One region of the Pantoea phytostimulans genome, then DNA from elsewhere that is predicted to be linked to it. Evidence: predicted binding sites of a transcription regulator. Region 1 holds the regulator's gene; each other region holds the start of a gene.
The links. The regulator PhoB, encoded in region 1, activates phosphate uptake and scavenging genes when phosphate is short. The targets are predictions, from matches to a motif close to CTGTCATAAAACTGNCNNAT.
Positions count from the first base shown of each region.

Region 1 (10,265 bases):
TTCTCTGCCGGTTCGCTGCGAGCCAGCCGCTGACGATCGACCTCGGCGGCTTGCCACGCCTGTTCTGCCTGTTGCAAGGCGTCAGCGATCTGCCGCACATCAGTACTGAACTGCTGCGCCTGCTGCTGCCATTGCTGCTGTTGATGGGCATTATCATATTGCGCGGTTAGCGTCTGCTCCGCTTCGGTAAGTGAAGCGATTTGCTGCTGTAACGCCGCTCGCGTTTCGGTATCAAGCAGCGCCATACCGCCCGCTCGGCTGCGCAGCAGCGCTAAGGCATTTTTTGATTCTTTATGACGTTCAAAGATTGCCATGGAAATCAGGCCATAAATTTCTGTGCCGGTGAGTTCTTCCAGCAGTTCAGCCCGTTCGCCTGATTTGGCGTTAAGAAAAGCAGCAAACTGGCCTTGTGATAGCATCATTGAACGCGTGAAGCGTTCGAAATCGAGGCCGGAAAGCGTTTCGATCAGCTTTAGCTTGTCGCTGACTTTGTCTGCGACAATCTGATCGTCGGCACAGCGTGCCAGTTCCACGCGTGGTGCCTGCAACTTGCCATCCGCCGTGCCGCGTGCGCGGTTCTGGCTCCAGAAGGCGCGCCAGGCTTCGCCTTTGATTTCAAATTCAACTTCCGCCAGACATTCAGCGCAGTCGCGCGTCATCAACGCATTTTGTGTTTGTGAGATGGCACCAAGACGCGGCGTTTGGTGATACAGCGCCAGGCAAATGGCATCCAGCAAGGTGGTTTTACCCGCGCCGGTTGCGCCGGTAATGGCAAATAATCCATTGCTGGCAAAAGGTTCTGCACGGAAGTCGATAAACCACTCACCGCGTAACGCGTTGAGGTTTTTAAAACGTAGCGTGAGGATCTTCATGTGTTCTCCTCAATGTCAGCCAGCGTGCTGCGGAACAGCGTATTGAGCTGCTGGAGTTGTGCTTCATCCATGTCGCTGTCCAGGGCTAAGCGGCGAGCAAATACCTCTTCTACTTTCAGTTCGCTCAGCGTTTCGTTCTCAAGCCGCGCAAGGCTGTGCTGGCGCAGTTCACGGCTGCGGCGCAACAGCAGCACCTCAACCGGCAATTCAGCGGTCAGCGCTTCAACCCGACGCTGCAAATCACTGAGATATTCCTGCGTCGTGACTTCAATATCCAGCCACACCGGTTTCTCATCCTGATAGGTTTGATATTCGGCAAGCTGCTGCTCAATTTGCGCCAGCGAGCCTTTGAGCATCTGCATCGGCTGAAACTGCGGCACCGTAAGCGGCGTGACGCTTTGCAGACCATGGGGGGCAAATTCAAGCAGGAAAACGCTTTTTTCCGTGCCTAATTCATCAAAACTCAGCGGAATGGGGGAGCCGCTGTAGCGAATATGTTCACTGTTGGCCACGCGCTGCGCACGATGAATGTGGCCCAGTGCGATGTAATCGGCGGCAGGGAAAGCGGAAGCCGGGAATGCATCTAACGTCCCGATATAGATATCGCGCACTGACTCGCTTTTGCTCACGCCAATCGTGGTGAGATGGCCTGTGGCGATAATCGGCAAGGACAATGCATGCGCCTGGGCGGCGACAAAACTGCGCTGATAGTGGGCGGAAATAGCGTCCAGCAGGTTAACCTGTTTTTCGCGGCCTGATTGACCTGCACGGCTGCGCATGATGTCACGCGGACGCAGATAGGGAATGGCGCACAGCAGCGCGCCCGGTTCGCCCTTACGGTTGTTCAGCACCAGCACTTCGTCAACCGGTGTCGCAATAACGCGGGTATTCAGGCAGGCAAGCAGCTCGCGTGACTCATTCAGTGTGGCCACCGAATCGTGATTACCTGCCAATATCACTAACTGGCAGCCGCTGGGCTGTAGCGCCACCACAAAGCGGTTAAACATTTCACGTGCATAGCTTGGCGGTGTACCGGTATCAAACAAGTCACCGGCGACGATCAAGGCATCGACCTGATGTTGCTCAATCTGTGCCAGTAGCCATTCAAGGAAAGCCTGATGCTCAGCTGCCCGGCTTTTATTGTAAAAGAACTGCCCCAAATGCCAGTCCGCGGTATGAATGATGCGCATAGAACTCCCTGCTAAAACCAAATGCCCGGCGATTATACCTCATACTTCAAGCTGCAGATGCGTTGGCTGCGCGTGCGTGCTCCGGGCTCTTATCCGCTTGCCGCCTCCCTGCAGCTCGAATTATTTCGGCTATCAATTTATAAATGCTGCCTGCTTAAATAAATTTTCACGTCTGGCCTCAGCGCTTAACGCAAATCATAAAATGTTATGTCGCTGTCAACGTTCGGTATTAAAGCCTGATTTAACAGGGTATGTTTTTCATAAAAGTGTCACAAAACTGACGCATAATGGCGCCGCGAACATCAGTGACAGCCGTCATATCAGCAGGAGTAATAATGGCTAAGCGCATTTTGGTTGTGGAAGACGAAGCCCCAATCCGTGAAATGTTGTGTTTTGTTCTGGAGCAGAACGATTATCAGCCAATCGAGGCGGAAGATTATGACAGCGCGGTCGGTAAACTGATTGAACCCTGGCCCGATTTGATTCTGTTGGACTGGATGTTACCCGGCGGCAGCGGTATTCAGTTTATCAAGCACCTTAAACGCGAAGCGATGACGCGTGATATTCCGGTGATGATGCTGACCGCTCGAGGCGAAGAAGAAGACCGCGTGCGCGGTCTGGAAGTGGGCGCGGATGACTACATCACCAAGCCGTTTTCACCGAAAGAGTTAATGGCACGTATTAAAGCGGTGATGCGCCGTATTTCACCGATGGCGGTGGAAGAGGTGATTGAGATTCAGGGCTTGAGTCTGGATCCTTCCTCACATCGCGTAATGTCGGAAAGCACGCCGTTGGAAATGGGCCCGACCGAATATAAATTATTGCACTTCTTTATGACGCACCCGGAACGCGTGTACAGCCGTGAACAGCTGTTGAACCACGTTTGGGGCACCAATGTGTATGTCGAAGATCGTACCGTTGATGTGCATATTCGCCGTTTGCGCAAAGCGCTGGAACTCTCTGGCCACGATCGCATGGTTCAAACCGTTCGCGGAACAGGTTATCGTTTCTCTGCCCGCTACTAAACGGAGCCTTACCCGTGCTGGAACGCCTCTCCTGGAAGAGATTATTGTCGGAACTGGTGCTGGCGTCTTTGCCCGCGCTGATTCTTGGCCTGCTGTTCGGCTACTTGCCGTGGCTACTGCTGCTCAGCGTGTTGGGCGTATTGCTGTGGCATTTCCATAACCTGATGCGTTTATCGCATTGGTTATGGCTGGATCGCACCATGACGCCACCGACCGGGCGCGCCAGCTGGGAACCGTTGTTCTACGGTTTGTATCAAATGCAGCTGCGTAACCGGCGGCGGCGGCGAGAGCTAGGCAATCTGATCAAGCGTTTCCGCAGTGGGGCAGAGTCGCTACCGGACGCCGTTATTCTCACCACCGAAGAGGGCACCATTTTCTGGTGTAACGGCCTGGCGCAGCAGCATCTTGGCTTACGCTGGCCAGAAGATAATGGTCAGAACATCCTGAACCTGCTGCGTTATCCTGAATTCTCCCGCTATATTCGCCAGCGCGATTTTGATAAGCCGCTGACCCAAGTGCTGAATAATCAGCATCACATGGAATTCCGCGTCATGCCCTACAGCGAAGGGCAATGGCTGCTAGTGGCGCGTGATGTCACGCAAATGCACCAGTTGGAAGGGGCAAGGCGCAACTTCTTTGCCAATGTCAGCCATGAACTGCGCACGCCGTTAACGGTGCTGCAAGGGTATCTGGAGATGATGAACGATGCGGTGATGAACGAAAAGTCGCGGAGCAAAGCGCTGCACACGATGTCGGAGCAAACGCGCCGCATGGACAGTTTAGTGAAACAGCTTCTGACTTTGTCACGCATTGAAGCCGCACCCGCTATTGATCTAAAAGAGAAAGTCGATGTGCCAATGATGTTAAAGCTGCTGCAACATGAGGCTGAAACGCTGAGCGGCGGGCGGCATGAAATTCATTTCCATACCGATCCCCACTTGAAAGTCTTTGGCAACGATGAACAACTGCGCAGCGCCATTTCCAATCTGGTTTACAACGCCGTTAATCATACGCCGGAAGGCACACGCATTGATATCAGCTGGCTGCGCAGCCGGCAGGGCGCAATCTTTAAAGTCTGCGATAACGGGCCAGGTATCGCGCCAGAACATTTGCCGCGTCTGACCGAGCGTTTTTATCGGGTCGATAAAGCCCGCTCGCGAGCAACAGGCGGCAGCGGCTTGGGCTTAGCTATCGTTAAGCATGCGCTGAGCCACCAAAACGCGCGGCTGGAGATCACCAGTATTCCTCATCAGGAAACCTGCTTTACCTTTACGCTGGCACCGAGGTTGATTGTCAGCATCGGGATGCAGGAGAATGCAGTTCATTAACGGTTAATGGACGTCCTCATGCGTGCGCTTCTTTACTCTCTTCTTTTGTTGCTGCCTGCCATAACGCAGGCACAATCGATTACGCTTTCCGGCAATTTAAGCAGCGTAGGATCGGACACGCTGGGCTACCTGATGACATTGTGGGGCGAGGACTTTAGCCGTCAGGCACCGGGAGTCAATGTGCAGGTGCAGGCGTCCGGTTCTTCCACTGCACCCACCGCATTAGCCGCGGGTGCTGCTCAACTGGGCGCAATGAGCCGCCCAATGCAGGTAGATGAACGTCAGGCATTTGAAGCGCACTACGGTTATCCGCCACTGGCGGTACCGGTAGCCATGGATGCTTTGGTGGTGGTGGTGAATCAGCGCAATCCGTTGCAGCAGATTGAGCCGCGTCAGCTCGACGCGATTTTCTCTATCACCCGACTGTGCGGCGCAACCGCCACTCCCGCTCGCTGGGGCGATCTCGGACTGCAACAAGCGGATTGGATAAAGCGAAATTTGCAGCGTTACGGCAGAAATTCCGCTTCCGGTACATGGGGATTCTTTAAACAGCAGGCGCTGTGCAATGGCGATTTCCGTAGCGACGTGGCAGAGTTTCCCGGTTCAGCTGCGGTGGTGCAAGCCGTTGCAGGCAACCCGCGAAGCATTGGCTATGCCAGCTTCGGCTTTCATCTCAGCGGTGTAAAAATGTTGTCGGTCGTCAACGCAGAGGGTGCCGCGGTAGCGCCGGATGCGAACACCATTCGCAGCGGTCAATATCCGTGGGCGCGCCCGCTTTATCTTTATGTGAACAAAGCGCCGGGTAAACCTTTGCCTCCACTTGTCGCGGCTTTTTTACAACAGGCGCTGTCGCCACAAGGCCAGCGTCGTGTAAGCGAGGCTGGTTATCTTCCCCTTTCAGATAAGCAAATCGCGCAGGCGCGCGCTGCGCTTGAAAATAATTAACCTGATTATCGCTCAACATGAATTTCTTTCACGTTACCTGAAATTTCTTCTATTGCAGATGAAGGGTTCGCATGTCACTCTTTGGTTAGACATATAGCCATCCAGATGGCCAAAAATAACCAAGCGAAATTATTCCCTGCCGCAATTATGTGTCAGGTGAGTCAGAGGTGATCATGCAACAACATACAGCCCCGTTCCGTGCCGATACCGTGGGTAGTTTCCTGCGTCCTGCAGCCATTAAACAGGCGCGTGAGCAGTTTGCTGCAGGCGAAATTGATGCAGTTGAACTGCGCCGTGTAGAAGATGAAGCGATTCGCGATGTTGTGGCTAAGCAGCGCGAAAATGGCCTGAAAGTGGTCACTGACGGCGAGTTTCGTCGTGCATGGTGGCACTTCGACTTTTTCTACGGTTTGGAAGGTGTCGAGCGCTATGAAGCGGATCAAGGCATCCAGTTCAACGGCGTACAGACCAAAGCGCATGGTGTGAAAGTGGTCGGCAAACTGGGTTTTGCTCATCATCCGATGCTGGAACATTTCCGCTTCCTGCAAAGCGTAGCCGGTGACGCAGTGCCGAAAATGACCATTCCAAGCCCGAGCGTGCTGCACTTCCGCGGTGGCCGTAAAATGATTGATGCCAACGTCTATCCCGATTTAGCGGAATACTTTGACGATCTTGCACAGACTTATAAAGACGCCATCAAAGCCTTTTACGACGCGGGCTGCCGTTTTCTGCAGTTGGATGATACCGTTTGGGCATATCTCTGTTCAGAAGATCAGAAAAGCCAAATCCGTGAGCGCGGTGATGATCCTGAAGAGTTGGCGCGTATTTATGCACGCGTCCTGAACAAAGCGTTGGAAGGTAAACCTGACGATTTAACGATCGGACTGCATGTCTGTCGCGGCAACTTCCGTTCAACCTGGATCTCAGAAGGCGGCTATGAGCCAGTGGCTGAAATCTTATTTGGCTCCGTGAATGTAGATGAATTTTTCCTGGAATATGATAACGAGCGTTCTGGTGGTTTCGAGCCGCTGCGTTTTATCAAGCCTGGCCATCAACAAGTGGTGCTTGGCTTAGTCACCACTAAAAACGGCGAGCTGGAAGATCCAGAACAGGTGAAAGCGCGTCTGTCGGAGGCGGCAAAGTTTGTCAGCCTTGATCAGATCTGCCTCAGCCCGCAATGTGGTTTTGCCTCGACTGAAGAAGGCAACAGCCTGAGCGAAGAGCAGCAGTGGCAGAAGATTCGCCTGGTGGTCGAAATCGCTAATCAAGTGTGGTAAGGCTGTAAAGTTGTGCAGACAGGCGCGTAAAACGCGCCTTTTGTGCATCTAAGAATCGGTTAATGCTGAAACTTCCCACGGCTTGAGGAAAAAATAAGCACATCATCTTATGTGCTTAGGCTAAATATCGAAGCTATTCTCTAGCTTTGCCTTAAATTGCATGATTAACGTCTGGTTTCCCGATCCCGTATTGCCTTTCTCCGCTATAAACGTTTTACTTAGCGCCGTTGTCGATCCATCCCTCCGTGAACAGAATAAAAGCCGCTTAAATCACCTGCGCTTTACCTCACGACGAGCATAATGCGCTGACATTGGCTAGCAAGTCGTTGTTTTGACGCAGCGAGGGGACAACGCAAACTCAACTTCCACCGCAACATCAGTGACAGGCCGTATGACACATCGTTTAACTCCGAAAGACATTCTCGCGCTGGGCTTCATGACGTTTGCCCTGTTTGTTGGCGCGGGCAATATTATATTTCCGCCGATGGTTGGTATTCAGTCTGGTGAACATGTCTGGATTGCCGCGCTTGGTTTCCTTATTACCGCTGTAGGTTTGCCGGTGATCACCGTTGTTGCGCTCGCGCGCGTCGGCGGCGGCATTGATGCGCTCAGCTCGCCGATCGGCAAAGTGGCGGGTCTGGTGCTGGCGACCGTGTGCTATCTGGCCGTTGGCCCGCTGTTTGCCACTCCGCGCACCGCAACCGTCTCCTTTGAAATCGGCATTGCGCCGCTGACAGGTGACGGCCCGCTGCCGCTGTTTATCTATAGCCTGATCTATTTTGCCTTAGTGATCGGCGTTTCGCTCTATCCGGGTAAATTGCTGGATACCGTTGGCCATTTCCTCGCACCGCTGAAAATTATAGCGCTGACCTTGCTGGGCCTGGCTGCGCTGCTGTGGCCTGCAGGCGATATCATTCCCGCAACGGTAGATTATCAACGTGCGGCTTTCTCAAGCGGCTTCGTTAATGGTTACTTGACGATGGATACGCTGGGTGCGCTGGTGTTCGGTATTGTTATCGTCAATGCGGCGCGTTCACGTGGCGTAGAAAGCGCTGCCTTACTGACGCGTTACACCATCCTGGCTGGCCTGATTGCCGGTGTTGGCCTGACGCTGGTTTACCTCAGCCTGTTCAAACTGGGTTCAGGAAGCGGTGCGCTGGTTGATCAAAATGCCAACGGTGCGGCTATTCTGCATGCTTATGTCCAGCAGACTTTCGGCGGTATGGGTAGCCTCTTCCTGGCTGTACTGATTTTCGTTGCCTGTATGGTGACAGCCGTTGGCCTGACTTGTGCGTGTGCAGAATTTTTTGCACAACACTTGCCGCTGTCGTATAAAACGCTGGTGTTTGTGCTGGGCCTGTTCTCAATGGTGGTGTCGAATCTTGGTCTTAGCCATTTGATTCAGATTTCGATTCCGGTGCTGACAGCTATTTATCCGCCATGCATCGTGCTGGTCGTGCTGAGCTTCACCCTGAACTGGTGGAACAAAAACAGCCGTATCATCGCGCCGACCATGTTGGTTAGCCTGCTGTTCGGTATTGTTGATGCTATCAAAACCACCGAGTTCAAAGCGCTGCTGCCTGCCTTCAGCCAACACTTGCCGCTGGCAGATCAGGGACTTTCCTGGTTGCCACCGTCGTTAGTGATGCTGCTGATTGCTGCGGTGGTCGATCGGGTGAAAGGGCGCGAACAGGTTAGCGTTCACTCGTAACGGTAAACAGTTTTTTCTCTAACCACGGGCTTGCCCGTGGTTTTTTCATTTTCACAGGTACAGGTTGTTATGCAAGAAACCAATAAGCTCAAACGCGGACTGAGCACGCGCCATATCCGTTTTATGGCGCTGGGATCGGCGATTGGAACCGGGCTGTTTTACGGTTCTGCTGATGCTATCAAAATGGCGGGACCGAGCGTTTTGCTCGCTTACATTATCGGTGGCGCAGTGGCTTACATCATCATGCGTGCGCTGGGTGAGATGTCGGTGAACAATCCACAGGCCAGCTCTTTTTCTCGCTATGCCCAAGATTACCTTGGCCCTTTAGCCGGGTATATCACCGGCTGGACCTACTGTTTTGAGATCCTGATCGTCGCTATTGCCGATGTCACCGCTTTCGGTATTTACATGGGCGTCTGGTTTCCCGATGTCCCACACTGGATTTGGGTATTGAGTGTGGTGCTGATTATCGGTGCCGTGAATCTGATGAGCGTTAAGGTGTTTGGCGAAGTCGAGTTTTGGTTCTCTTTTTTCAAAGTCGCCACCATTATCGTGATGATTTTGGCCGGTTTTGGCATGATTATCTGGGGGCTTGGCAACGGCGGACAGCCCACCGGCATCCACAATCTGTGGACCAATGGCGGCTTCTTCGCTCACGGTATTGTTGGCATGTTGCTGTCGCTACAAATGGTGATGTTTGCCTACGGCGGCATTGAAATTATTGGGATTACAGCGGGTGAAGCCAAAGATCCGGCCATTTCCATTCCCCGTGCTATTAACTCTGTTCCCATGCGTATTCTGGTCTTCTACGTCGGTACGCTGTTTGTCATCATGTCGATTTACCCCTGGAATCAGGTCGGCACTTCCGGGAGCCCATTTGTATTAACCTTCCAGCATCTTGGTATTGCTGCAGCGGCTTCAATCTTGAATTTCGTGGTGTTGACCGCGTCGCTGTCAGCGATTAATAGTGATGTCTTTGGCGTGGGACGCATGCTGCATGGCATGGCACAGCAGGGCCATGCACCGAAGATCTTTATGAAAGTCTCTGCACGCGGTATTCCATGGGTCACGGTGGTGGTCATGATGTTTGCCATGCTGATTGCGGTGTACCTTAATTACCTGATGCCCGAAAAAGTCTTCCTGGTGATTGCTTCACTGGCAACGTTTGCCACGGTTTGGGTATGGATCATGATCCTGCTGTCGCAGATCGCTTTCCGTCGCAAAATCGGTAAAGAAGCGGCCAGCAAACTGAATTTTGCGCTACCCGGTGGTAGCTGGACAGCCGGTGTGGGCGTGGCGTTTTTAGTGTTTATTATCGGCCTGATTGGTTATTTCCCGGATACGCGTATCTCGCTGTATGTCGGTATGGTGTGGATCGTTGTACTGCTGCTCGGTTATAAACTGGTGCGTAAGCAGGCTTGATCGCGAGAGAGCCTCTCTTCATGAGGGGCTCTCTTTCTATCTGTTAAATAGCTTAACAGGTGGGTGTCAGTAATTAGGCTGGCAATGAATAAATCCGGTGAAGTGTAAGTTTAGCGGGCGTTAAATCGCTTTTAAAAAATCGAATAATACCCGGCCAACTCATCCGCGAAAACAGATGGATTATTATTAAAACGGATTCAGCAAAGCGTTAAAAAATTTATTGATGTATTTTTTTATATTTAAATATTATTTATCTTTTAATTTCAATAGGTTGACTAATTTAATTATATTGCTGTGTGAATAAATAAAAGCGGCGAAACTATTCGCCGAAACAAAATCAAAAAAAATAAAGAGAGTAATTCAAAGGGATGATTGACAGCGCTATCCTAATACAAAAATATAGTGCCGAACAGTCTCTGTAATGAAATGAGAATTGTGCCATTTGCTGATTTTTTAATTAATCATGGTACGTGAACTATTTATTTATTTTACCCT
Region 1 covers NZ_CP173698.1:80,361-90,625, forward strand. Annotated here, with positions in the region: gene ACF2G4_RS00390 (AAA family ATPase) at 1-872, opposite strand, end outside; gene sbcD (exonuclease subunit SbcD) at 869-2,062, opposite strand; gene phoB (phosphate response regulator transcription factor PhoB) at 2,398-3,087, shown strand; gene phoR (phosphate regulon sensor histidine kinase PhoR) at 3,102-4,415, shown strand; gene ACF2G4_RS00410 (PstS family phosphate ABC transporter substrate-binding protein) at 4,434-5,360, shown strand; gene ACF2G4_RS00415 (cobalamin-independent methionine synthase II family protein) at 5,534-6,637, shown strand; gene brnQ (branched-chain amino acid transport system II carrier protein) at 7,029-8,348, shown strand; gene proY (proline-specific permease ProY) at 8,418-9,770, shown strand.

Region 2 (10,265 bases), 1.3 Mb from region 1:
GCTACTGCAGTTCCCAGGCTGGCGTCGTTGATCACCAGCAGCGGCCAAAGATATTGGTTCCAGCCGTAGATAAAGGTGATGACGAACAGCGCTGCCAGATTGGTTTTGGAGAGCGGCAGTACGATGTCCCAGAAAAAGCGCATCGGGCTGGCGCCATCAATGCGTGCCGCTTCAACCAGCTCATCGGGTAATGACATAAAAAACTGGCGAAACAGGAATGTCGCGGTCGCAGAGGCCATCAGCGGCAGCGTTAAACCGCTGTAGCTGTCGAGCATGTTCAGATCCGCGATCACCTGCACGGTAGGGAAAATACGCACTTCAACTGGCAACATCAGGGTGATGAAAATCAGCCAGAAGAACAGCGTGCGCAGCGGAAAGCGAAACCACACCAGCGCAAAAGCGGAGAGGATCGACACCACGATTTTGCCGAAGGTGATGCCGAGCGCCATGATCATGCTGTTGAGCAGCATCATGCCAAAAGCCGGGCCGTTACCGTTGACGCCCTGTGTCCAGATGCGCGAGACGTTCTCCCATAAATGCGTGCCGGGAATTAGCGTCATTGGCACCTGATAAACCGCTTCGTTATCCAGCGTGGCGGCCACGAAAGCGACATACAGCGGAAACAGAATGGTCAGCACGCCAAGCACCAAAACGATGTGGCTAAAGATATCCAACCCGCGTCGATTTTCAATCATTGGTATTGCACCTTACGCTCCACAAAGCGGAACTGAATCACCGTTAAGCCAATCACCAGCAGCATCAGCACCACGGATTGCGCCGCCGAGGACGACAGATCCAGGCCAGTAAATCCTTCGCGATAAATTTTGTAGATCAGCGTGGTAGTGGCCTGAACCGGACCGCCGCCGGTGGCGGCATCGATCACCGGGAAGGTATCGAAGAAGGCGTAAATCAGATTCACGACCAGCAGGAAGAAACTCACTGGTGTTATCAGCGGCAGCGATAAATTAAAGAAGCGGCGCACCGGGCCTGCGCCATCGATTGCCGCCGCTTCCACCAGCGACTTAGGGATAGATTGCAGTGCAGCGAAGAAAAACAAGAAGTTATAGCTCATCTGCTGCCAGATAGAGGCCAGCACAATCAGGAACATCGCCTGACCGCTGTTTTGCGCGTAGTTCCAGTTATAACCGACATGGTTCAGCAAGTAGCTGAACAGGCCAAGCCCAGGATTAAACAGGAACATCCACAATACCGCTGCAACAACCGGCGCGACGGCATAGGGCAGCAGCAGCAGCATTTGATAGAGCTTGCGCAGGCGAATGACGTAATCCACCAGCGCTGCCAGCAGCAGCGAAAAGGTCATGCCGCACACCGTGACCAATCCACTGAATTTTAACGTGGTCCAAAACGACGCCAGGTAATACGCATCAGCGAACAGGCGCTTGAAATTATCTAAACCGACAAAAGTGCTGGAGAGGCCAAAAGGATCGAGGTTTTGTAGCGAATACCACAGCGCTTCTCCGGCAGGCCAGAGAAAGAAAATAGCCGTAATTAGCAATTGCGGCAGCACCAGAAGATAGGGCAACGCGCTGGTGCGAAATACCGGACGAGTTGAAGACATAGCGTGCTCTGCGTAAAGGAGAACAAGGGCCAGGATAAGCTGGCCCTGAAGGGCAATTACTTAACTTGCTGTTCGAAGCGACGCAGCAGATCGTTGCCACGTTTCACGGCGTTATCCAGCGCGTTTTGTGGTGACTGCTTGCCGGTCCAGACGCCTTCCAACTCCTCGTCAATCACGGTACGGATCTGCGGCATGTTGCCCAGACGCATACCTTGGGTAAACGGCAATGGCGGTTTGTTCAGCATCTGACGAGTGGCGATATCGGCACCTGGATTTTTGTCATAAAAACCCTGCTGCTTGCTCAGTGTATAAGCCGCGGTGGTAATAGGCAGATAACCGGTTTTCTGATGCCATTCGGCTGCAATTTCTGGCTGCGCGAGGAACTGCATGAATTCCGCAACGCCTTTATAAGTGCCTGCATCTTTGCCCTTCATCACCCACAAACTCGCCCCGCCGATGATGGCATTTTGCGGCGCGTTCGCGACCTTTTCGTCATACGGCATCATGCCTACGCCGAAATTGAATTTCGCATAATGGCGGATGTCGGCCAGCGAACCGGAAGAAGCGGTGGTGATAGCGCAATCGCCGTTATAAAACTTGGCGGTGGATTCGTCTTTACGACCAAAGTAGGTGAAGTCACCTTTTTTGTTCATCTCTTCCAGCATCTGGATATGACGAACCTGAACCGGTTTGTTGAACTCCAGCACCGCGTCAGTGCCATCGAAACCGTTGTTTTTGGTTGCAACCGGCAACGCGTGCCAGGCGCTGAAGTTTTCAATTTGGATCCAGCCTTGCCAACCGCTGGCGTAGCCACAGCTCATGCCCGCTTTACGCAGCGCATCGGCGCTTTTCGCCAGTTCTTGCCAGGTTTTTGGCGGTTGATCGGGATTCAAACCCGCTTTTTTAAACGCGTCTTTGTTGTAGTAAAGCACCGGCGTAGAGCTGTTAAACGGTTGTGAGATCAGATGGCCGCTTGAGTCACTGTAATAGCCGGAAACGGTAGGAACGAACTGTTTTTCATCAAACGCGATGCCTGCATCCTGGAAGAGCTGATGCACGGGCACAATGGCTTTCGATGCCATCATGGTGGCAGTGCCGACTTCATAAACCTGCAAAATGGCCGGCGCTTTGCCGGTACGCACCGCCGCAATGCCTGCGGCCAGGCTCTGCTCGTAGTTACCTTTGTAGGTCGGAACAATTTTGTAATCGGGGTGCGCCTGGTTAAAACGCTGCGCCAAAGAGTCAACTTCTTTGCCCAACTCGCCCTCCATTGAGTGCCAGAAAGGAATTTCAGTGGCGGCGAGCGCATTGCCGCTGAGCGTCAGGCCCAGCACCGCACTCATCAGGCTACGACGAAAAGTAAACACGGACATATTGTTTTCCTGTGCAGGTAAGTACGCGCAAGATCGCGCATTTTTTTGTTCGCGACGTAACATGACACGGGAAAATGACGGATAAATAACGGCTTAATGACAGAGAGGTTACAGCGGGATTTCAGGATTTAAGCAGAGTGAAGTGGATCGAAGCGTTTTTTGATGGTGCGCGCTGTCCCCCATCCCGGCCTTCCCCCGCAAAGCGGGGGAAGGAGACGCTGCCATATGCAATTTCAGAGCGAGCATATTGCAGCGTCTTCCTCCCCCATTTATGGGGGGAGGACTGAGGTGGGGGGCAAACGACCTCATCTGCGCGCTGTCCCCCATCCCGACCTTCCCCCGCGAAGCAGGGGAAGGAGACGCTGCCATATGCAATTTCAGAGCGAGCATATTGCAGCGTCTTCCTCCCCCATGTATGGGGGAGGACTGAGGTGGGGGGCAACGACCTCGTACTTGAGTTAGAGCAACAGGAAAACTAGGCGCCTAAATAAGCACTGCGTACCGCTTCATTGGATAACAACGCAGCGCCGGTATCTTCCAGCACCACATGGCCGTTTTCCAACACGTAACCCCGATCGGCCAGTTTCAATGCCTGATTCGCATTCTGCTCCACAAGGAAAATGGTCATCCCTTCGCTACGCAGCTGCTCAATGGTATCGAAAATTTGCTGAATAATAATCGGGGCCAGACCGAGTGAAGGCTCATCCAGCAGTAACAGACGCGGCTGGCTCATCAATGCACGACCAATCGCTAACATCTGCTGTTCGCCACCGGACATAGTTCCTGCGCGCTGTAATCTGCGCTCATCCAGACGCGGAAACAGCGCATAAACGCGCTTGATGCGCTCCTGATACTGCTGACGGCTGGCAAAAAAACCACCCATCGCCAGATTTTCTTCCACCGTCATGCGTGAAAAGACGCGACGCCCTTCCGGCACAATCGCAATCGCTTCACGCATGATGCGTGCAGTTTGCCAGTCGGTTATGGCTTTACCGTCAAAGGTGATGGAACCCTGCGTGGCGCGAGGTTCGCCACACAACGTGCCGAGCAGCGTGGTTTTACCTGCGCCGTTCGCGCCAATTAAGGTGACGATTTCGCCTTGGTTGATATACAGGCTGACATTGTGCAGCGCCTGGATTTTGCCGTAATGCGCGCTGACGTTCTCAATGGTTAGCATCGTGTTGGCCATGTTACGCCTCTCCTAAATAGGCACGGATCACATCCGGGTTATTGCGAATCTCTTCCGGCGTGCCGTTGGCTAATGGCGTTCCTTGGTTCACCACGTAAATACGATCGGAAATACCCATCACCAGCTTCATATCGTGTTCAATCAACAACACGGAAACCTTGTGATCACCGCGCAGTTCAGCAATCAACTCATCCAGTTCGTGGGTTTCTTTGGGGTTCAAACCCGCCGCGGGTTCATCCAGCATCAGAATTTCTGGGCGTGTCACCATGCAGCGGGCAATTTCCAGACGACGCTGCTGACCATACGCCAGGTTGCCCGCCTGCCGGTTTGCCATTTCCAGCAAGCCCACGCGATCCAGCCAGGTTGCGGCGCGATCCAACGCTTCACTTTCGCTGCGGCGAAACGCTGGCGTTTTCAATAATCCAGAGAACACGCCACTTTTCAGGTGCTGATGCTGCGCCACTAACAGGTTTTCAATCACCGTCATTTCGCGGAACAGACGCACATGTTGGAAGGTGCGAACGATACCCATGCGCGCAATCTTTTGGCCCGGCAACCCTTCAAGATGCTGATCGCGCAACTTGATGCTGCCGCCGGTGGGTTTGTAGAAACCGGTCAGGCAGTTAAAAACGGTGGTTTTGCCGGCGCCATTTGGGCCAATCAAAGAAACGATCTCTTGCGGACGCAGTTCCAGCGCCACGTTATTCACGGCTAACAGGCCGCCGAAGCGCATCATCAGGCCTTCAACGGCTAACAAAGGCTGACTCATGCCTGCTCTCCTTTTTTACCCTGCTTGAGTTTCAGGTGTGGACGCTTCATCGGCAGCAGACCTTGCGGGCGCCAAATCATCATTAGCACCATTAATCCACCCAGCACCAACATGCTGTATTCATTGAGATCGCGCATAAGTTCACGCGAAACCACCAACAGAATGGCGGCGAGAATCACGGCAAACTGCGAACCCATGCCGCCCAACACCACAATCGCCAGTACAAAGGCGGATTCAACAAAGGTAAAGGATTCGGGGCTAACAAAGCCCTGTCGTGCTGCAAACAGGCTACCGGCAAACCCGGCAAAAGCGGCGCTGATAGTAAAAGCGGTGAGCTTGATGCGCGTTGGGCTGAGGCCCAGCGAGCGGCAGGCAATTTCATCTTCACGCAGCGCTTCCCACGCACGGCCCAGTGGCATGCGCAGCAGACGATTGATCACAAACAGCGTGAGCACCACCAGCAGTAGCGCAACCAAATAGAGGAAAATGATGCGGTCGCTGGGATCGTATTTCAGGCCAAAGACGTTATGGAAGGTATCCCAGCCGCCATCACGCGGGGTGCGGTTAAACTCCAGCCCGAAAAAGGTAGGTTTGGGGATCTGGCTGATGCCGTTTGGACCACCGGTGATGTCGGTGTTATTGAGCAGCAAAATACGCACAATTTCGCCAAAGCCAAGCGTCACAATCGCCAAATAGTCGCCACGCAAGCGCAGCACCGGGAAACCCAGCAGTAGACCAAACATCGCTGCCACAATGCCCGCCAGCGGCAGACATTCCCAGAAACCTAAACCGAAATAGTGATTAAGCAGCGCGAAAGTGTAAGCGCCAATCGCATAGAAACCGCCGTAGCCCAATACTAACAGGCCAGAAAGGCCAACCACTACGTTGAGGCCAAGGCCAAGCATGATGTAAATCAACGTCATGGTGGCGATATCGACGGTGCCGCGTGAGACCAAAAACGGCCAGGCAACAGCGGCCAGGATCATGATCCCCATCACCAGTTTCTGCTTTGGCGTGGAACCATCAATGCCGGGTAATACGAAAGCGGGCAACGAGACTTTCTTCATGCCGCTCTGCCACACTGGGCGCATCAGCTGGAACAAGAATACCACCACGCAGGCGACAGCGATCCATTCCCACCGCAGACTACCGGCGTTCTGTACTATCAAATTCGTGCCATCCAGGTTCAGGCGCAACCCCATGAAAAAGGTGGCGAGAACCAGCAGCATCAGCGAGGAGATAAGTGCATTAACGAAGGAAGACTTCATACTTTTTCGACCTCCGGACGCCCCAGAATTCCGGTCGGCATCACCAACAGCACCACAATCAGCAAGGCAAACGAAACCACATCTTTATATTCAGTGCTGAGGTAGGCCGATGTCAGTGCTTCAGCAATACCCAATACTAATCCGCCAATCATCGCGCCGGGAATGCTGCCAATGCCGCCTAAAACCGCCGCGGTAAACGCTTTCATCCCCGCCATAAAGCCGATAAAGGGGTTGATTGAACCGTAGAACTGGCCTAACAGCACACCTGCAACTGCCGCCATCGCCGCACCGATCACAAAGGTCAGCGAAATCACGCGGTCAGTGTTGATCCCCAACAGGCTGGCCATTTTCAGGTCTTCAGCGCAGGCGCGACAGGCGCGGCCCATGCGGGAATAGCGGATAAACGTGGTCAACGCCAGCATCGCCAGGAAGGTCACAATCCAAATAACAATTTGCATGGTTGAAATGGTGGCGGCAAAGCCGTTGCTTTCGCCTACCGTCCATTGCCCGGTAATCAAGCTTGGCAGCGCGAGGTCGCGGGAACCTTGCGTCAGGCTGACGTAGTTTTGCAGAAAGATCGACATACCGATCGCGGAGATCAGTGCGATCAATCGCTTAGAAGAGCGCACCGGCTTATATGCCACGCGCTCAATGCTCCAGCCGTAAGCGCTGGAAATGATCACCGCCATCACGAAACCGGCGGCAATCATTAGCCACGTAGTGTCGATGCCCATCATCATCAGGGCGGCAATCACGATGAAGGAGACATAGCTACCGATCATGTAGACCTCGCCGTGGGCGAAGTTAATCATGCCGATAATGCCGTAAACCATGGTGTAACCGATGGCGATCAGCGCGTAGGTGCTGCCAAGGGTAACACCGTTGAACATTTGCTGAAGGAAATAGAGGAATTGCTCGGACATAGAATGTACCTTAAAAAAAACGTCCGTGAACTGAATGCGTTAGCGTGAATCTTTGACAGCCAGGCGGAAAGTAAAGCCGTGTTGATAAAGGCGGCATTAAAGCCGCCCCTAAAACTTATTTCACCGCAGTAGACGTACCGTCGGCATGCCACTTGAACACACCAAATTCAAAGCCTTTCAGGTCGCCCTTCTCATCCCAGCTCAGGTCGCCCATCACGGTCGGCACGGCTGCGCCCTCTTTCAGGTTCTTCACAATATCTTCTGGCTCTGCGCTCTTGCTGCGCTCCATACCAGCCACCAGCGATTGCAATGCCGCGTAGGTGGTCCAGACGAAGGGGCCGGTTGGATCGAGCTTTTTGGCTTTCAGAGCATCAACAATGGTTTTGTTGGTTGGCACTTGATCGTAACGCTTCGGTAACGTCACCAGCATGCCTTCAGAGGCAGCACCAGCAATGTTCGACAGCGAGGCATTGCCCACGCCTTCTGGCCCCATAAACTGGGTTTTCAGGCCCGCTGCACGCGCCTGGCGTACGATCTGCCCCATTTCTGGGTAGTAACCGCCGAAGTAGACGAAATCGACGTTATCTTTTTTCAGGCGGGCCACCAGCGTAGAAAAATCTTTATCGCCTGCGGTGATACCTTCAAACATCACAATGTTAGCGCCTGCGTCTTTCAGACTTTTTTGTACTGAACGCGCCAGGCCTTCGCCATATTGCTGTTTGTCATGAACGATAGCGATACGCTGTGGTTTGATCTCGCTCATCGCATATTTTGCCGCCGTAGGGCCTTGGTCAGAATCGAGGCCGGTGGTACGCATAATCAGCTTGTATCCGCGAGAGGTTAAGTCTGGCGCGGTAGCGGCTGGCGTAATCATCAGTACGCCTTCGTCTTCATAGATGTCAGAAGCGGGCTGAGTTGAAGAGGAGCAAAGATGGCCAATCACATAGCGGATGCCATCGTTAATCACTTTGTTCGCCACCGCGACCGCTTGTTTTGGGTCACAGGCATCGTCATATTTTACCGCAACCAGCTTGTCACCGTTGATGCCGCCTTTCGCGTTGATGTCTTCAATGGCCTGCGTTGCGCCTGCGAACTGCATATCGCCATATTGTGCAACCGGACCTGACATCGCCCCAACGATGGCCACTTTAATGTCTTTTGCCAGCGCAGCATGGCTCATCGCCAGTGCAACGCATCCTGCCAGTAACGCGCGACCTTTCATCTTCATCCGAACTACCCCATCTGTTATGTCGTGTTTGTTGTGAGTTGCTTTATTTTCTGCCAGATAAAGTTGAAAACTGATTAAACAATAATGAGTTAGCACGCTTTTCTGGCATTTATTGGTAATAAGGCTTTATTTTTCAGCTCATTAAACAGGATGTTTCTTCGGTAAATCAACTGACATATTCAGTAACGGCAGGGTTACGCAGCATAATCTACTGGATGCAATGGCCGTATTTTCACCATTTCTCCAGCGCATTATGCTGGTTTATGCCTCAGGTTTACCTGTTTACAACTATCATTCTGGCATCCAGGCCAACTTTTGACCTGTTTTATTCGGGAAAATCTGTTGGCGCTGTGGTTGTATAATTTCGCTACACTTCCTCTTTTAAACCAACAGGTGTTTGTCATGAAACTCACTATCCTGCGCTTAACAGCGTTTACAACGCAGGACCGCATCGACTTAGGCAAAGTTTGGCCTGAACTGGACATAGAAAAGTTAGAGCAGTCGCTGAGCGAGAATCATCGGCTGTATGCGGCGCGTTTTAATGACCGCTTATTAGCTGCGCTGCAACTGGAAATTTCGGGGATACACGGAAAGGTACATCGCTTAAGGGTGCGGGATGCCACGCGGCGTCGCGGCGTTGGGCAATATCTGCTGGAAGAGACCATGGCGCAGAATCCGTCGCTGGCGGATTGGTGGATTGCGGATGATGGCAGTGATGATCAAAGGATTCGTGCGGCGTTTATGCAGGCCTGTGGATTCAGGGCGCAAACCGACGGCTGGGTGAAGTGAGTTTCAGGCTATAAACCACAGGCAACAAAAAGGGCGACATGTTGTCGCCCTCTTTCATTAACGCTTCGCGTTATTACGCTTCGATCGCCATACGCAGTTTTTTCATGGCATTCTTCTCGAGCTGTCGCACACGTTCTGCTGACACGCCGTACTGATCGGCTAACTCTTGCAGCGTGGTTTTGTTGTCTTCATCTAACCAACGTGCACGGATAATGTGCTGGCTGCGTTCGTCGAGGCCTTCCATCGCATAGCTCAGCTTGTCTGCCGCATGCGAATCCCAGTTATCCTCTTCGATGCCGTCCGCGAAGTCTGAGGTTTTATCCTGCAGATACAACACGGGTGCCATGGATTTACCTTCACCGCTTTCATCGTCTGCGGACATATCGAAGGTCATATCCTGTGCGGCCATACGTGATTCCATTTCACGCACGTCTTTACTGCTTACGCCCAGTTCACGCGCAACCATTTCAACTTCATCCTGGTTAAACCAGCCCAGACGCTGCTTGGTTTTACGCAGGTTAAAGAACAACTTACGTTGTGCTTTCGTGGTAGCGACTTTCACAATACGCCAGTTACGCAGCACGTATTCGTGAATCTCGGCTTTAATCCAGTGCACGGCAAAAGAAACCAAACGCACACCCACTTCAGGGTTGAAGCGACGCACGGCTTTCATTAAGCCGATGTTGCCCTCCTGAATCAGGTCCGCTTGCGGCAGGCCGTAACCGGAATAATTACGAGCGATATGAACTACAAAGCGTAGGTGAGACAGGATCAGCGTCTTTGCCGCATCCAGATCGCCCTGGTAATGCAGCCGTTCAGCCAACGCTTTTTCCTCTTCTGCCGACAGCATCGGCCAGACATTGGCAGCCCGAATGTATGATTCCAGGTTACCAAGAGGAGCAATAGCTAAAGTTTGCATTTCTTTGGTCATTCAAACCCTCACAAATCAAGTGGAATAGCTGCACAGTTCTTTGAACCGTCGTCCTTGAGCAGACGCTACAGTATGTCAACGCCGCTAAAAGTTCGAAAGCAATCTGTGCTACTTATTGGATGATAAAGTTATCCACAAGTTCAATATTAGCGGTGCATATTTTACACACAGATGACAAGAAGGAAAGCGGGGAAAAGATCCTCTGCTTTCCCTTGT
Region 2 covers NZ_CP173698.1:2,779,946-2,790,210, forward strand. Annotated here, with positions in the region: gene ugpE (sn-glycerol-3-phosphate ABC transporter permease UgpE) at 1-695, opposite strand, end outside; gene ugpA (sn-glycerol-3-phosphate ABC transporter permease UgpA) at 692-1,579, opposite strand; gene ugpB (sn-glycerol-3-phosphate ABC transporter substrate-binding protein UgpB) at 1,636-2,952, opposite strand; gene livF (high-affinity branched-chain amino acid ABC transporter ATP-binding protein LivF) at 3,428-4,141, opposite strand; gene livG (high-affinity branched-chain amino acid ABC transporter ATP-binding protein LivG) at 4,143-4,910, opposite strand; gene ACF2G4_RS13065 (high-affinity branched-chain amino acid ABC transporter permease LivM) at 4,907-6,178, opposite strand; gene livH (high-affinity branched-chain amino acid ABC transporter permease LivH) at 6,175-7,101, opposite strand; gene ACF2G4_RS13075 (branched-chain amino acid ABC transporter substrate-binding protein) at 7,217-8,329, opposite strand; gene panM (aspartate 1-decarboxylase autocleavage activator PanM) at 8,732-9,118, shown strand; gene rpoH (RNA polymerase sigma factor RpoH) at 9,192-10,049, opposite strand.
Region 2: the regulator PhoB is predicted to act here: its motif matches at 3,036-3,055, upstream of ugpB (sn-glycerol-3-phosphate ABC transporter substrate-binding protein UgpB).

Region 3 (10,265 bases), 790 kb from region 1:
TGGTATGGCCGCGTAATGGGAGACAAAACCATGAAGCAGCAAAAACATCCAATAGATATTGCTGTCGATCTTTCCGCGCCGGTGCTGGGTTTATATGGCGGGCAGGATGAGAGCATCCCCCTGGAAAGCGTGGAGCAGATGCGTCAGGCGATACATGCTGCAAATGCCAAAGCTGAAATTATCGTTTATCCCGAAGCAGGCCATGCTTTTAATGCCGATTATCGACCCAGCTACCACGCAGAGTCAGCCAAAGATGGCTGGGCGCGCATGCTGGCCTGGTTTAAACAATACGGTGTTGCGCCATCCGCTTAACCAATAAAAAAGGGGGCGCCTGAGCGCCCCAAAGATTCAACTCAACACACCTTTACACTTTTTCACCACGCAGGTTTTTCGCTGCTGTGACCATGTTCGCCAGCGCTTGGCGCGTTTCGGTCCAGCCACGCGTTTTCAGGCCGCAATCTGGGTTCACCCACAGACGCTCTTCTGGAATACGCTTAGCCGCCTTCTGCAACAGCGCTTCTATCCATTCAACGCTTGGTACATTTGGCGAGTGAATGTCATACACGCCTGGACCAATTTCGTTCGGATATTCGAAGTCTCTAAACGACTCCAGCAGATCCATATCTGAACGAGATGTTTCGATGGTGATCACGTCCGCATCCAGCGCCGCAATAGAATCCATGATGTCGTTGAACTCGCAATAACACATGTGGGTGTGAATCTGCGTGTCGTCTTGCGCTACGGCAGCATTCAGACGGAAAGCATCAACGGCCCATGTCAGGTATGCAGCCCAATCAGATTGATGCAGCGGCAGACCTTCGCGCAGTGCGGGTTCGTCGATCTGGATGATGCCGATACCCGCCTTTTCCAAATCGACTATTTCATCACGCAGCGCCAGCGCAATTTGCTTAGCGATGGTTTCACGCGTCACATCTTCACGGGGAAATGACCAGCAAAGAATGGTTACGGGACCGGTCAACATGCCTTTTACCGGCTTGTCCGTCAGTGATTGCGCATACTTCGCCCACTCAACGGTGATCGCTTCAGGACGGCTTATGTCACCAATGATTACCGGTGGCTTAACGCAGCGAGAACCGTAACTTTGTACCCAACCGTTTTGTGTAAAGACGAAGCCATCAAGATGTTCACCGAAATATTCGACCATGTCGTTACGTTCAGCTTCACCGTGCACCAGTACGTCCAGACCTAAGCGCTCTTGCTCAACAATCGCCTGCTTGATGTGCCCGGCAATGCCGGTGCGATAGTGGTTGCCATCCAGACGACCCTGTTTGAAATCCAGACGCAGGCCACGAATCTCTGTGGTTTGCGGGAAAGAACCGATGGTGGTGGTTGGCCAGGCTGGAAGGTTAAAGCGTTGACGCTGTGCCTTAGCACGCTCGCCATAAGGGCTTTGTCGTTCACTATCCTGTGCGGTGATCGCTTGCAGACGTTGACCCACTGCAGCGTTGTGTACACGGCTAGAGTGAGCACGAGCACGAATCGGCGCGCTCCAGGCTTCCAGCGAGGCGGCATCATCATTATTTAATGCCTGACTCAGCAGTGAAAGCTCAGCACATTTCTGTAGGGCGAAAGCAAACCAGCTTTTCACTTCTTCATCCAGACGTGTTTCCACGCTCAGATCAATCGGACTGTGCAGCAGTGAACAGGAAGAGCCGATCCACAATTGCTCCCGCTGACTCACCAGCGGTTGCAGGCGTTTAAACCAGCTACTCAGATCAGCACGCCATACGTTGCGGCCATTAATCACGCCGAGCGAAAGTAACCAGGAAGCAGGAAGTTGCTGGTTCAGTTGCTGAATGTCATCACGACCGTGAACCAGGTCAACGTGCAGACCCTGTACCGGCAGTTCACGAATCACATCAAGATTCTGACTAATACTGTCGAAATAGGTCGTTAGCAGTATTTTGCTTTGGCCTTGCAGCACAGCGTAAGCCACTTTAAAAGCGTCGCGCCAGGCCTGCGGCAGTTCCAGTGACAGCGCAGGCTCATCAATTTGCACCCACTCAATACCACGCTTAGCCAGTTCATCCAGAACCTGCTTATACACCGGCAGAATATCGTCCAGCAGTGATAAACGATCAAATTGCTCGCCCTTGACTTTACCCAGCCACAAATAGGTCACCGGACCAAGCACTACGGGTTTGATTTTATGGCCCAGTGACAGCGCTTCGTCTACTTCATCCAGCAGCTGCGTCCAGGTCAGTTTGAACTGCTGACCTTGAGTGAATTCCGGCACCATATAGTGATAATTGGTGTTAAACCATTTGGTCATTTCAGCGGCTGCAGCCGGTTCGCCGGTCGGTGCACGGCCACGTCCCAAACGGAACAGCGTATCGAGATCAACTGAACCCTCTTTGTTCTGGTGACGAGCAGGCACGTTGCCCAGCAGCAAGCTGGTGGTCAAAACATGATCGTACCAGGCGAAATCGCCAACCGGCAGCAGATCCACGCCGGCATCTTTCTGTTGTTGCCAGTGACGTGCACGCAGCTCGCGGCCCACTGCCAGTAACGCTTCCTGGCTGCTGTTACCCGCCCAGTAGCTTTCCTGCGCTTTCTTCAGTTCACGACGCAGACCAACACGAGGGAAGCCGAGAGTATGGTTCAGAATGGTCATTTGCTGTTCTCCAGATATTCTTTCTCTTTGGCTTGAAGCTGGCAGCCAAAGATGTTTAGCCGTCCAGATGTTTACACCGCTATATTCTGCGGGTACTGTATGTTCCTCAAGCGCAATTTGTTCATTTCGATGTGAAGGACTCTCATGATCGAACTCAAGCACCTGCGGACGCTTCAGGCTCTGCGTAATACTGGCTCGCTGGCTGCTGCTGCTGCCCAGCTTCATCAGACGCAATCTGCGTTGTCACATCAGTTCAGCGATCTGGAACAGCGGCTGGGATTCCGCCTGTTCGTCCGTAAAAGTCAGCCGTTGCGATTTACGCCGCAGGGAGAAATTTTATTGCAACTGGCTGAGCAGGTTCTGCCGCAAATACAGCAAGCGCTGCAAGCCTGCCATGAGCCGCATCAAACCACGCTGCGCATCGCAATTGAATGTCACAGCTGTATTCAGTGGTTAACACCTGCGCTGGATAATTTCCGCCAAAGCTGGCCGCAAGTGGTAATGGACTTCAAATCTGGCGTCACCTTTGATCCGCAACCCGCCTTGCAACAAGGCGAGCTGGACGTGGTGCTGACGTCCGATATCCTGCCGCGCTCTGGCCTGTTTTATTCACCGATGTTTGATTTTGAAGTCCGCCTTGTTCTGGCGCCGGATCACCCGCTGGCGCAGGTTGAGCACATTTCGCCAGACGATCTCGCTGACGAGGTATTAATGATCTATCCGGTGCAGCGACAACGCCTTGATATCTGGCGTAACTTCCTGCAACCCGCTGGCGTCAGCCCGGCACTGAAAAGCGTTGATAACACGTTGTTGTTGATTCAGATGGTGTCGGCGCGCATGGGCATTGCCGCCTTGCCACATTGGGTGGTTGAGAGTTTTGAGAAACAGGGATTGGTGGTAACTAAAACCTTGGGTGATGGATTATGGAGTCGGCTTTACGCCGCCGTACGTGACGGCGAGCAGCGCCAGCCGGTGCTGGAAGCCTTTATTCGTTTTGCTCGCCAGCACGCCTGTGAGCATCTGCCGTTTGTGCGCAATGCCCAGCTTCCGGGTACCGTACTGCAACGCTAATCAATCGCCACAAACCTGCGCGAGCGCAGGTAAAATCCCCTATAATGCGCAGCCTGTCGACTGACCATAAGAAGATTTCACCATGACTAACAATGATATTCTGCGCAGCGTGCGCTACATGCTCAATTTGAGCGATGCCAAAGTGGTGGCGATTTTTGCGCTGGCAGGTTGCGATGTGCCAGAAACCGATGTGCAGACGTGGTTAAAAAAAGATGACGACGCCGCGTATCGTCCCTGTCCTGACGTGTTGATGGGTTATTTCCTTAACGGGCTTATTTTCCATCGCCGTGGCAAAAGTGAAGATATGCCAGCGCCTTCCATTGAGCGCAAAATGAACAACAACATCTTTATGAAAAAACTGCGCATCGCTTTCGATTTGAAAACTACTGACATTCCTGACGTACTGAAAAAGGCTAACTTCACCGTTTCTCAAGCTGAAATTGGCGCGATCTTCCGTAAACCTGATCACAAAAACTACCGCGAGTGCGGCGATCAGATTATGCGTAATTTCCTGAAGGGACTCGCGATGATTCATCGTCCAAAGACGGGTAAACCGGCTTAAGTTCGCCTCACGCTCATTGCAAAAATATAACGGCGAAGCCCTGAGTAAAGGCTTCGCCATTTTTACGTTGCTGCTTCGCCTTTTCGACGAAAAGCCGCCTGGCCATAATCAATAATTATGTCGGACTCTTTCCAATAACCCAGCGTTTATGCACCCATAACGAGGCAATAATTACCGCTGCCCCCGCGATAAAACTCGGCCAATGCGGCTGCTGCTGCCAAATCGCCAGATTCACCAGTAATCCAGCCGGCACATGCATATTGTTCATGATGCCCAGCGTGCCTGCATCGACCTGCGTTGCGCCATAGTTCCACATGAAATAACCCAGACCCGAGGCTGCTACGCCTAACCACACCAGAATGCTCCACTGCAGCGAAGTCGTCGGTAATTTATTCGGATTTCCCCAAACGCACCAGGCGATCGCGGCAATCAGCACCGCGCCAAGATAGAACCAGGAAAAGGCGGTGTGTTGCGGCATTGGACGCGTTTCTTGCAGGCGTTTGTAACCCACCATGCCAGCCGCAAAACAGATATTTGCCAGCTGCACCAGCAGCAGACCAAACCAGAAATTTTCGCTGACTTTGTCGTAACGAATAATCGCGGCACCCGCTACGGCCAATAGAGCGCTAAAGATATAGCCGATACGCAGTGGACGCTTGCTTATCACGTCATAAATCAACGTGACATAGAGCGGCGTCATCACCGTGAACAACAAAAATTCTGACACGCTGAGATAGAGATAGGCTTCGAAACTGATCAAATACATGATGCCGAGCTGCAACATGCCCACCAACATATAAAGCAACAGCGTTGAAAGGCGATAACCACGCCAGCGCAGGAAGGGTAAAAACACCAATGCCGCCAAAGCCAATCGCATTAAAACTGAGAACCAGGTATCCACCTGTCCCGCCAGATATTCGCCAATCAGGCTGAATGAAAAAGCCCAAAGTATGGTGGTAACAATCAATAACAGCACGCTAACGACCCCGATATAAACGAAGTGACCAGTGTAAACAATGTGCTTTAATAAGGTTGCGCTATTTGGTTTACAACTGAGTGTTAACAGAGCAATCAAACCTTTGCTTGCTGTTTTGTGAACCCCTTACACTTCAATGAAAATCCATCTCTTCATCTCCTCTCGACAAAACGCGCGTAATGATCCATTTTTTGGATTTAAACGCGCTTTACTGTCACAAAACTGTAACAAATGCGCGATTCATCACAGTAACGTTACGAAACCATTATTATTCTGTGCGCGAAATGGAACACCAGAGTAAATCTTTTTTTATAATCCACGTTGCTGGGAACGAAAACCATAATGCGCCCGGAGGGCCACTCCTATGCTGAGTATCTTTAAACCCGCGCCCCATAAGTCGCAGGTTGCTGACGAATATATCGATCCGCTTTACCGCCGCCTGCGCTGGCAAATTTTCATTGGCATCTTTTTTGGCTACGCCGCTTACTACCTGGTCAGAAAAAACTTCGCTCTCGCCATGCCTTATTTGGTAGAACAAGGATTTTCCCGTGGCGATCTGGGTTTCGCGCTTTCCGGTATTTCCATCGCGTATGGCTTTTCCAAATTCATCATGGGTTCCGTTTCGGATCGCTCGAATCCACGCGTTTTCTTACCGGCTGGATTGATTCTGGCTGCGGCTGTGATGCTGATAATGGGCTTTGTGCCTTGGGCAACGTCCAGCATCATGGTGATGTTTGTGCTGCTGTTTGTGTGTGGCTGGTTTCAGGGAATGGGCTGGCCACCGTGTGGTCGTACCATGGTGCATTGGTGGTCGCAAAAAGAGCGCGGCGGCATTGTTTCGGTGTGGAACTGCGCACATAACGTGGGCGGTGGCATTCCTCCACTGCTTTTCCTGCTCGGCATGGCTTGGTTCAATGACTGGAAAGCGGCGCTGTATATGCCTGCTTTTGGTGCGATTGCGATCGCAATTATTGCTTTTGCTTTAATGCGCGACACGCCCCAATCCTGTGGTTTACCGCCTATTGAAGAGTATAAAAACGATTATCCGGTGGATTACGACGCCAGCCATGAAGAGGAACTCACGGCTAAACAGATCTTCATGAAGTATGTTTTACCCAACAAACTGTTGTGGTACATCGCATTGGCTAACGTGTTTGTTTATCTGCTGCGTTACGGCATTCTTGACTGGTCACCGACTTACCTCAAAGAGGTCAAACATTTCAGCCTGGATAAATCTTCCTGGGCTTACTTCTTATATGAATACGCTGGCATTCCCGGCACCCTGCTGTGCGGCTGGATGTCAGATAAAGTCTTCCGCGGCAATCGTGGTGCAACCGGTGTGTTCTTCATGACATTGGTGACCATCGCTACAGCGGTTTACTGGCTAAATCCGCCAGGTAATCCCGGCATTGATATGGCTTGTATGATCGTTATCGGCTTCTTGATTTACGGCCCGGTAATGCTGATTGGCCTGCATGCGCTGGAGTTGGCACCGAAAAAAGCGGCAGGCACAGCGGCAGGTTTTACGGGTCTATTCGGCTATCTGGGCGGTTCGGTTGCAGCCAGCGCTATCGTGGGTTACACGGTGGATTATTTCGGCTGGGACGGTGGATTTTTAGTGATGATTGTCGGCTGTGTGTTAGCAGTGATTCTGCTGCTGCTGACAATGGTCAGCGAACATAAACACAAAAAACAGTTGGCCTGAGTCGACATAAAAAAGGCCGGATAACCGGCCTTTTTCTTTCAACAGCTTATCTATGATAAAAACAGAGCGCGCAAGGTTTGCGGCACAGCGTCCTCGACATTGCTGCCAATCACTTCGACTTCAGGCAAGGTATCTTTTAAACGCTGGGCAGCATTCAGCATGATGCAGCTTTTGCCTGCCATACTCAGCATTTCAACATCATTCATGCCGTCCCCAAAAGCGATGCACTCTTTCAAGGAGTAGTTGAGCAGTTTTGACACCGCTTCCAACGCATGGCCCTTGGAAACGCCGCCCGCCATCACTTCCAGGCACGTCGGCAGCGAGAAGCTAACGTTAACGCGGTCGCCCCACCGTGCTTCAATCGCCTGCTCCATGGGAATCAGATGCTCAGGATTTTCACAGGTAAAAAAGACCTTGCTGATACCGTCGGTTGGCAGCATGCCTGGCTCGTAAACCTGATAATTGAACACCGATTCGCGGAAATAATCTTGTTCTGCCGGACGCGAACGGCTAACAAACCATTCGTCGTCACGATAGACGTGCGTCAGAATTTCAGGGTGATGATATTGCAGGCCGTAAAGATCGCCCGCGATGTCCTGATCCAGATTGTGACTAAAGATCAGTTCACCATCGGCATTGTGAACACGCGCACCGTTAGACGTGATCATGTAAGCCGGGATACCCAGTTTATCGCGCATCTGACCAACATCAATGTGATGGCGGCCCGTAGCGAAAACGAAGTGAATATTGCGTGCCACCAGTTGTTGCAATGTTTCGCGGGCAAACGGTGTGATGCGATGTTCGGGAGAAAGCAGCGTGCCATCCAGGTCGGATGCAACGATGTAATACATGAAAACCTCGGGTATTTATTTCAGGTGGCTGCAGCCAGCAAGGTAAATGAAAGAGTTAGCAGTGGGCTGAAAAAAAGTCGACCACGGCGTTCAGCGCTTCGGCGCGCATTTCGTCTTTTTCAAACAAGATCTCATGCCGCGCACCTTCTATAACTAGCGGTTTATCGCCTGCGCATGGATGACCTGCAGACGCCATCGCGGCGCAAAAGAGATCCTGCGAACGGTTATCGACGACACGATCGTCGCTGGCTTGTAACAGCAGCACCGGCGTCGTGATTTTATCGGCCTGACTAATAATGTTACGTCCGGCATGAATCCCTTCGCGAACCCAATGATAGGTGGGCCCGCCGACGCGAATCGCCGGATCGTCAGCGTAAAAACGCAAATTACGGCGATAACGTTCCGCGCTGTGTGTCAGGCGGTTAATGCCAAACGGATGCGCTCGCCAGCGTCCTGTGCCTAGTGCATAACCATCGCGCAGGGTCGGGCGTTTTTCAGCCCAATCAAGAATACGGTGCGCCATCCATTCCGGTAACGGCAAGGCAATACCGAACATCGGGGCAACCAATGCCACACCGTGAAAAGCCTGCGGCTGACGCGCCAAAAACAGCGTCAAAATTGCGCCGCCCATAGAGTGCGCTAAAGCATAGCGCTGTTGATAATGGCCACCAACGATCTCTTTTAAGTAGAGCGTTTCCAAATCATCAACGTAGTGGGTAAATTCGTCCACATGTCCACGATGCGAATCTTCCAGTAAACGATCCGATCTTCCCTGACCACGATGATCGAGAATGATCACATCGAAACCGCAATGAAACAGATCGTACGCCAGCTCGGGATATTTTACGTAACTCTCGATGCGGCCCGGCACAATCAAGATAACGCGCTTATGTTGCGGCGAGGTGAAGCGCACATAGCGCAAAGTCAGGTTTTCTACCCCAATAAACTCACACTCTTCTCGACCGTGCCAAAAATCCAGTAAAGGCCCGGTTGCAAAGGCGGCAAATGCTTTTTCACGCCGAAGCCAACTGGCTTTGTGTTGATTCATTCACCCTCCTGTTTGCCCTGAAAAAAGAGTCTGATTCGCCGCGTGTCGCCCATAGCGCCGCGCTTATTTCTGGCGTATTGTGTCACACTTCCGTCGATACAGGGAACGTAACCCATGACCATCGAATGGTGGCTGACCTATCTTCTCACCACCTCAATTCTCAGTTTATCGCCAGGTTCTGGCGCAATTAACACCATGAGCACGGGCATCAGTCACGGCTATCGCGGGACAGTTGCCTCGATAGCGGGCCTGCAGCTTGGTCTGTCGCTGCATATTGTTTTGGTGGGCGTGGGTCTCGGCGCACTGTTTTCTCAATCGCTGCTGGCGTTCGAGATGTTGAAATGGGCTGGCGCCGCTTATCTGGTTTGGCTTGGCATACAACAATGGCGCTCCGCCGGTGCCATTGATCTCAATGCGGTTTCTAAAGCCATGCCGCGACGTCGCCTGTTCAAACGTGCAGTGTTGGTGAATCTCACCAACCCGAAAAGTATTGTGTTCCTGGCCGCGCTGTTTCCGCAGTTCATTCTGCCGCATCAGCCACAGCTGGCACAATTTCTGGTGCTGGGCATCACCACAGTGGTCGTCGATATCATCGTGATGATTGGTTATGCCACCTTAGCGACACGCATTGCCGTGTGGATTAAGGGGCCAAAGCAGATGAAATTGCTGAATCGTCTATTTGGTGGGATGTTTATGGCCGTTGGTGTGTTGCTGGCCAGCGCGAGAAAGATTGCCTGATTTATCCTGCTGAATATTGCCCAGCCCGTTCGGGAGCGAACGGGCAAGCAAAGCCGTTCTTACCGCGAAATAATCAAGTGAATGCCGAATCCAGCAAACAGTACGCCTGCCATACCATCTATCCATTTCGCTAAACGCTGATACCTGCTACGCATCCACGGCATGGCAAAAATAGCCGCTACCAACGTAAACCACGCAAACGTCTCGCCGATGATCAGCAGGAATAACCCCCAGCGCTCCATCGCGCCGACATCATTACCAACAAACAGCGAGAACACGCTACCGAAGTAGATGATCGCTTTCGGATTCGAAAGGTTAGTAAGAAAACCTTTCAGGAAGCTCATGCCTTTTTTCGGCAGCGCGACCGTCGGCTCAGAGGGCTGAGGCTGCTTGTGGCGCTGGCGTGCTGAGCACATCAGCTGCCACCCCATCCACAGCAGATAAAGACCGCCGCCGACCATAATGATCTGATGCAGCCAGGCCATTTTTTCCAGAATCAGATGCAAGCCCATCAGCGCCACACCCGCCCAGATTACAATACCTAGCGTGATACCAAACACACCCATCATCGCCTCTTTACGTGAGCGACTGGCGGCAGTTTGAGAGACAAAAAAGAAATCCGGGCCAGGGCTCATCAGTGCAACCAAATGAACCAGCGCAACGGTAGCGAATAACATCA
Region 3 covers NZ_CP173698.1:3,283,152-3,293,416, reverse strand. Annotated here, with positions in the region: gene ACF2G4_RS15420 (dienelactone hydrolase family protein) at 1-312, shown strand, start outside; gene metE (5-methyltetrahydropteroyltriglutamate--homocysteine S-methyltransferase) at 365-2,635, opposite strand; gene metR (HTH-type transcriptional regulator MetR) at 2,780-3,706, shown strand; gene ACF2G4_RS15405 (DUF1456 family protein) at 3,789-4,268, shown strand; gene ACF2G4_RS15400 (carboxylate/amino acid/amine transporter) at 4,384-5,244, opposite strand; gene glpT (glycerol-3-phosphate transporter) at 5,609-6,949, shown strand; gene yigL (sugar/pyridoxal phosphate phosphatase YigL) at 7,000-7,800, opposite strand; gene pldB (lysophospholipase L2) at 7,856-8,848, opposite strand; gene rhtB (homoserine/homoserine lactone efflux protein) at 8,963-9,586, shown strand; gene rhtC (threonine export protein RhtC) at 9,646-10,265, opposite strand, start outside.
Region 3: the regulator PhoB is predicted to act here: its motif matches at 5,456-5,475, upstream of glpT (glycerol-3-phosphate transporter).